DNA from 2 places in the Streptomyces sp. 7R007 genome. Region 1 is predicted to be linked to the other one. Evidence: riboswitches for the same ligand, from Rfam matches in the RefSeq annotation. Region 1 holds a riboswitch; the other holds the start of a gene.
What was found. Region 1 has a riboswitch for cyclic di-AMP ahead of ACYF6T_RS18120 (transglycosylase family protein). Riboswitches for the same ligand answer to the same signal wherever they lie in the genome.

Region 1 (3,232 bases):
CGGACTGCGCACCCTTCCCGTCGAGTTCACCGCCGAACACGGCACACGCGCGAGCAAACATGACACGCGCTCAAGTCTGTGATCTTCACGTGATCTACGCGGCATTAACTTGTGACAAGTGATCGACTGCCGATACGTTCACGGGTCAACGACGGCGCCCGGGTTCCGCGCGCCGCCGGTCCCTGTCGTCTCGGGAAAGGTCCCCGCATGCTCTCCGGGAACGGTCGACACCGTCGCCCCCGCCAGGCCCCGGCGCTCCTCGTCGCGGCCGGCGTGACCGGTTCCGCCATCGCGATCCCGCTCCTCGGCGCGGCGAGCGCGAACGCCGCCGACGGCTCCACGTGGGACAAGGTGGCGAACTGCGAGACGGGCGGCTCCTGGAGCGAGAACAGCGGCAACGGCTTCTACGGCGGACTCCGGCTCTCCCAGGAGGACTGGGAGAAGTACGGCGGTCTCGACTACGCCCCGAGCGCCGACCTCGCCAGCCGCAACCAGCAGATAGCCGTCGCCGAGAAGCTGCTCGCCGCCGAAGGCGTGGGCGCCTTCCACACCTGCGGGCTGACCTCCGGGCTGAGCCAGGACGACGTCTCCGACGACATCGACACCGGTGTGGGGAACAACTCGTCGGATTCGGCCGGTTCGTCGGGTTCATCGGATACGTCCGACGGCTCGGGCGAGTCCGGCGGGTCCGGTCTCTCCGACGGCCTCGGACTCTCCGGCACCTCCGGCTCCTCCGACGGTTCGTCCGATACGTCCTCTTCGTCGGGCGGCTCCTCCGACTCCTCCGCCTCGCCCAGCCCTTCCGCAAGTCAGGACAACTCCGCCAAGTCGGACACCTCCGCCTCCCCGTCGCCCTCGCAGAGCGCGGACGGTTCGCCCACGGAACCGGCCGGCACCGACAACCCGGAGCAGAGCGTCGGCTCCTGGCACCTCGTCGACACCGGCTCCGTCGGCTCCGGCCGGCACCGCGGCGGCAGCGCCGAGGAGTCCGCGACGGACGCCGACTCCGCCTCCTCCTCCGGCCGTCACGCCTCACGCACCGGCGACTCGTACACCGTCCGCGCCGGCGACACGCTCGCCTCCATCGCCGACTCGCTTGACCTCCAAGGCGGGTGGCGCGCGCTCTACGCCCTCAACGAGAAGGCGATCGGCGCCGACCCGAGTCGCATCGTTCCCGGTCAGACCCTGCTTGTCGGGTCCTAAAGGGGCGAAAGGCGACGGGAGTTGACGCCCGGTTCCACCCCGCGTTCGCTCCGCATTCGCTGCGGAATGTCCGTTTCGGTGAAAGTGTGGGATGAGTCTCAGAAGCCCTGATCGTCTTTGAAATCTCGCCGATTCCGTGTCTACGGTCATGACCGCTCGGCAACCCGAGCCCCGGCTGCCGCAACGCCGAATCCTGCCAGCGGCCGTCCGGGAACAGTCGTCGCGTCAAGCGCCGTAGGCAGGAGCGGGGGACCCAAGGTAAGCGCCCCACCGGGTAGTCGACGGTGGCGGCTTGGGGTGAAGCCGCGTCTCGCGGAAGCGAGGACGCGGCCGGGCAACTCAACCGGCCCGAACCCGACAGCTCACCTCGCAGGCGTCGGTGAGGGGATCCATCCATGCTGTTTTCCGGCAAGGGCAAGCACCGTCGTCCGTCCAAGGCCACCCGCGCCGCCGCGCTCGCCGGTGTCACCGGCGTCGCCATCGCCGCCCCGCTGATGGCGGCCGGCAACGCCTCCGCCGCCACCGCCTCCGAGTGGGACGCCGTCGCCCAGTGCGAGTCCGGCGGCAACTGGTCCATCAACACCGGCAACGGCTACTACGGCGGCCTGCAGTTCTCCGCCTCGACCTGGGCCGCGTACGGCGGCACCGCCTACGCCCCGCAGGCCAACCAGGCCACCAAGGCGCAGCAGATAGCCGTCGCCGAGAAGGTCCTCGCCTCCCAGGGCAAGGGCGCCTGGCCGGTGTGCGGCACGGGCCTGTCCAGCGCCGCCTACAACGGCTCCAGCGCGTCCACCGGCTCCTCGTCGAGCAGCAGCGGCACCACCACCCGCTCGACCGAGCAGCAGAGCGCCTCCCGCTCCTCCGAGCGCTCGACGGTGCAGAAGTCGGCCAAGACCGTCACCACCCCGACCGGCAAGAAGGTCAAGAAGGGCGACGGCGAGTACAAGGTCGTCAAGGGCGACACCCTCAGCTCGATCGCCGAGAAGCACGGCGTCAAGGGCGGCTGGAAGAAGCTGTTCGAGCTGAACAAGGACATCGTCGAGGACGCCAACCTGATCTACCCGGGTCAGCAGCTGCACCTGAAGTAACAGCTGAACCACAGCGCCCTCACAGCCGTGTCCCCCAGTATGGGGGGCACGTGAGGGCCTCCCCCCGCCCTCACGGGCTCCCCGCTCCGGTGCGTGTTCCCCCGTACGCACCGGGGCGGGGCTTTTTCCTGCGCGGCGCGCCACCGCACAGGCGCGGGCCGCCGTTGCACACCCTTCTTTGTTCCGTTCAGAAACAATTTACTCTCGGTTCTGCCCAAGAGGCGGTCGGCGGCGTGGCCGATCGGCGCAAGACGGTTAGGCTCGTCTCGCAGAGCCACTGCGGCACTGCGTAGCCGCGTCACATTGAAGAAGGAGATGCTCGTGCCGTCCATCGACGTCGTCGTAGCCCGGGAAATCCTGGACTCCCGAGGCAATCCCACGGTCGAGGTCGAGGTCGGCCTCGACGACGGCAGCACGGGTCGTGCCGCCGTCCCGTCCGGCGCCTCCACCGGCGCCTTCGAGGCCATCGAGCTGCGCGACGGGGACCAGAACCGCTACCAGGGCAAGGGCGTCGAGAAGGCCGTCCTCGCCGTCATCGAGCAGATCGGCCCCGAGCTGGTCGGCTACGACGCCACCGAGCAGCGCCTGATCGACCAGGCCATGTTCGACCTGGACGCCACCGACAACAAGGGCTCCCTCGGCGCCAACGCCATCCTCGGCGTCTCCCTCGCCGTCGCCCACGCCGCCTCCGAGGCCAGCGACCTGCCGCTCTTCCGCTACCTGGGCGGCCCGAACGCGCACCTGCTGCCGGTGCCGATGATGAACATCCTGAACGGCGGCTCGCACGCCGACTCCAACGTGGACATCCAGGAGTTCATGATCGCCCCGATCGGCGCGGAGTCCTTCTCCGAGGCCCTGCGCTGGGGCGCCGAGGTCTACCACACCCTCAAGTCCGTCCTGAAGTCCAAGGGCCTGGCCACCGGCCTCGGCGACGAGGGCGG
Region 2 (3,232 bases), on a different contig from region 1:
GGCCGCGCTGTGTCCCCCCTCCCGGACCGCCTTCAGCGTCGGCGCGGTGATCGTCGCCGCCGACGGCACGGAACTGGCCCGCGGCCACTCCCGCGAGGGCGGCGACCCGGTCGTCCACGCCGAGGAGGCGGCCCTGGCCAAGCTGGACCCGGCCGACCCGAGGCTCGCGACCGCGACGGTCTACAGCAGCCTGGAACCCTGCGCCCACCGCGCCTCCCGGCCCAGGCCGTGCGCACGGCTGATCCTGGACGCCGGGGTGCGCCGGGTCGTGACGGCGTGGCGCGAGCCGGACACCTTCGTGCCGGACGCCGACGGCACCGGCCTGCTCGCGGCACGGGGCGTCGAGGTCGTCGTACTGCCGGAGCACGAAGAACGAGCGAAGGCGCCGAACGCGCACCTGCTGCCCTGAGCGCCCGCATGAGGGGAATCCCGGGTTCGTTGCGCGCGCCCGTCCACCGTGCTTCGCTCGCCCGATGAACCTTCTGCTGACGGCGAGCGGCCTGCGCAACGAGACGCTGCGGGACGCCCTGCGGGACATGCTGGACAGGCCGTTCGGAGCGGCGAACGCCGTGTACATCCCCACGGCCTCCCTCGCCGAGCCCGGGGACCACGGGTGGTTCCTGGCCGACATGAACCGGCTGCACGGCCTCGGCTGGCGGGAGTTCGACGTCCTGGAGCTGAACGGCCTGCCCCCGCGGACGGTGCTCGACCGGCTCCTGCACGCCGACGTCGTCTACGCCGGGGGCGGCAACCACTACCACCTCGCGCGCAGCATCACCGGCAACGGCCTGGCCGACGGCTTCCTCAAGGCGCTGGAGAGCCGGGTCTACGTGGGCTTCAGCGCCGGATCGATGATCTTCAGCCGTCATCTCACCGGCCACTCCGCCGACGTCATCGGGGACACCGCGGACCTCCACGCGCTCGGGGCGACGGGTCTGGAGCCGCCGTTCGGGCTCTTCGACTGGTATCTCAAGCCCCACCTGTACTCGCCGGACTTCCCCGAGCGGGACGACGCCTGGGCCGACCGCATCGTCGCGCGCGCGGACTTCCCGATCTATTTCCTCGACGACGACACGGCCGTGCGCGTCCGGGACGGCGAGGTGGATGTGGTGTCCGAGGGCCGGTGGCGGTTCCATCCGTGACGCCACCAGGCCATGCGTGTGCTCGACGTCCTGCGCATGGCGTACACTGGAGTCACACCGACGCGGGGTGGAGCAGCTCGGTAGCTCGCTGGGCTCATAACCCAGAGGTCGCAGGTTCAAATCCTGTCCCCGCTACTCACGGCTCAGGGCCGGAATCCAGTGCCAGCCACCGGATTCCGGCCCTGAGTGCTTCCCCGGCCTCTTCCCATCCCCCCCGTCACTGCGGGTGAGCGAACGACCGCCCTCCGCATAACGACTGACATACCGTCAATCGCTGTGAAGATCCCGAGCCTTGGTCAACTCGCCCGTTTTTCGCCGCCCATGAGCCCTACGTCCAGCCAGGATTCGTTAATGATCAAGCCGAACCGCTTGGAATCGGTGGCCCGGGTCTATTAACGTTCGATAACGCAGCGCGGTCGTCCCAGCCGTCACAAGAGGCGGCTCCGTGCGCACGCGCCGAATCCCGCAAGGGAACCGGGGAACCACCACCCTGGGGTGAATCACGCGGATGCCGCCGTGGAACCACGGCAGGTATACGCGCGTAGGAGACCTTCCTGCTCCGAACCCGTCAGCTAACCCGGTAGGCGAGAAGGAAGGAAAGGAGCGCGCCCACGTGGCGTCCAACCCGCCTGCCCCGGCAGCCCCGTTCGTGCCGAGCACCGAGCCCTTCGGCTTCGCCGGCCCCCGCACCGACGAGGGTCAGTGGGAGGAGTGGAACCCCACCGCGGAGTCCCTCCGTCCGGTCGCCGGCCGGCACCGCATCGCCAAGCAGCGCGGCGGGGGACTCGCCCGCAGCTCCACCGTCCTGGGCGTCGGCCTCATAGCCGCCGTCGGCGCGGGCGGCATGGCCAGCGCCAACACCGGCAAGCCGCCGGTGTCGATCTCCCTCCCCGACCTGCCCCTCCTCTCCGACCACGACGCCACGCCCAAGGGCTCGGCCACCGTGCTCAGCAGCGTCGGCGTGACCACCGAGGACACCGCGCAGGGCGCCAAGGACGCGGGCGAGGCGCTGCGCGACCGGATCATGGCGCAGGCCGAGTCGCAGCAGGTCCAGGTCGACAGCAAGGCCCAGTCCGTCACCGAGGCGGCCCTCGCCAAGCAGGTCGACGCCGCCGCCGCGCAGGCGGAGAAGGAGGCCGCGGCCAAGGCCGAGGCGGCCAAGGAGAAGGCGGAGGCGGCGGCCAAGAAGGCGGCCGAGGCCGCGAAGCTCGCCGAGCTGGCCAAGCAGTACACCCTGCCGGTCGTGTCGTACACCATCACCGGCACCTTCGGACAGGCCGGCTCCATGTGGTCCTCCGGCTACCACACGGGCCTCGACTTCGCCGCCCCGACGGGCACGCTGATCAAGGCCGTCCACTCCGGCACCGTCACCGAGGCGGGCTGGGCGGGGTCGTACGGCTACCGCACGATCATCACCCTCGACGACGGCACCGAGCTGTGGTTCTGCCACCAGTCGTCGATCAGCGTCAGCGTCGGTCAGAAGGTCGGCACGGGCGACGTCATCGGCCGCGTCGGCGCCACCGGCAACGTGACCGGCCCGCACCTGCACCTCGAGGTCCACCCGAACGGCCAGGCCGACGGCATCGACCCGATGACGTGGCTGCGCGGCAAGGGCCTCAACCCCTGACACGGGGTTTCCGGAGCCGTGCCTTCCGATTGTTTACGGGAAGTTTGCGGGTGTTGCGGAAGGCCGGGCCGCGGCGGGTGCGTTGACATAAGACATGACTTCACTCCGCAAACTCGGCTCCTCCGACCTCGAGGTCTTCCCGCTCGCCCTGGGCGGCAACGTCTTCGGCTGGACCGCCGACGAGACGCAGTCCTTCGCCGTGCTCGACGCCTACACGGAAGCCGGCGGCAACTTCGTCGACACCGCCGACGCCTACTCCGCGTGGGTTGACGGCAACAGCGGCGGCGAGTCCGAGACGATCATCGGCAAGTGGCTCGCGGCGCGCGGCAACCGCTCCGACGTGGTGATCGCGACGAAGGTGAGCCAGCACCCGCAGTACCAGGGCCTGTCGGCCGCCAACATCAAGGCCGCCGCCGACGCCTCGCTGCGCCGCCTGGGCACCGACTACATCGACCTGTACTAC

Region 2: it holds a riboswitch for cyclic di-AMP, as region 1 does, so the genes downstream of both, ACYF6T_RS20720 (M23 family metallopeptidase) here and ACYF6T_RS18120 (transglycosylase family protein) in region 1, are expected to answer to the same signal.

Annotation. Positions count from the first base shown of each region.
Region 1 covers NZ_JBTWMV010000012.1:113,316-116,547, reverse strand. Annotated here, with positions in the region: gene ACYF6T_RS18130 (cytochrome P450 family protein) at 1-82, shown strand, start outside; gene ACYF6T_RS18125 (transglycosylase family protein) at 208-1,203, shown strand; cyclic di-AMP (ydaO/yuaA leader) riboswitch at 1,424-1,594, shown strand; gene ACYF6T_RS18120 (transglycosylase family protein) at 1,599-2,291, shown strand; gene eno (phosphopyruvate hydratase) at 2,607-3,232, shown strand, end outside.
Region 2 covers NZ_JBTWMV010000015.1:22,194-25,425, reverse strand. Annotated here, with positions in the region: gene ACYF6T_RS20735 (dihydrofolate reductase family protein) at 1-409, shown strand, start outside; gene ACYF6T_RS20730 (Type 1 glutamine amidotransferase-like domain-containing protein) at 474-1,142, shown strand; tRNA gene ACYF6T_RS20725 (tRNA-Met) at 1,204-1,277, shown strand; cyclic di-AMP (ydaO/yuaA leader) riboswitch at 1,587-1,743, shown strand; gene ACYF6T_RS20720 (M23 family metallopeptidase) at 1,756-2,769, shown strand; gene ACYF6T_RS20715 (aldo/keto reductase) at 2,864-3,232, shown strand, end outside.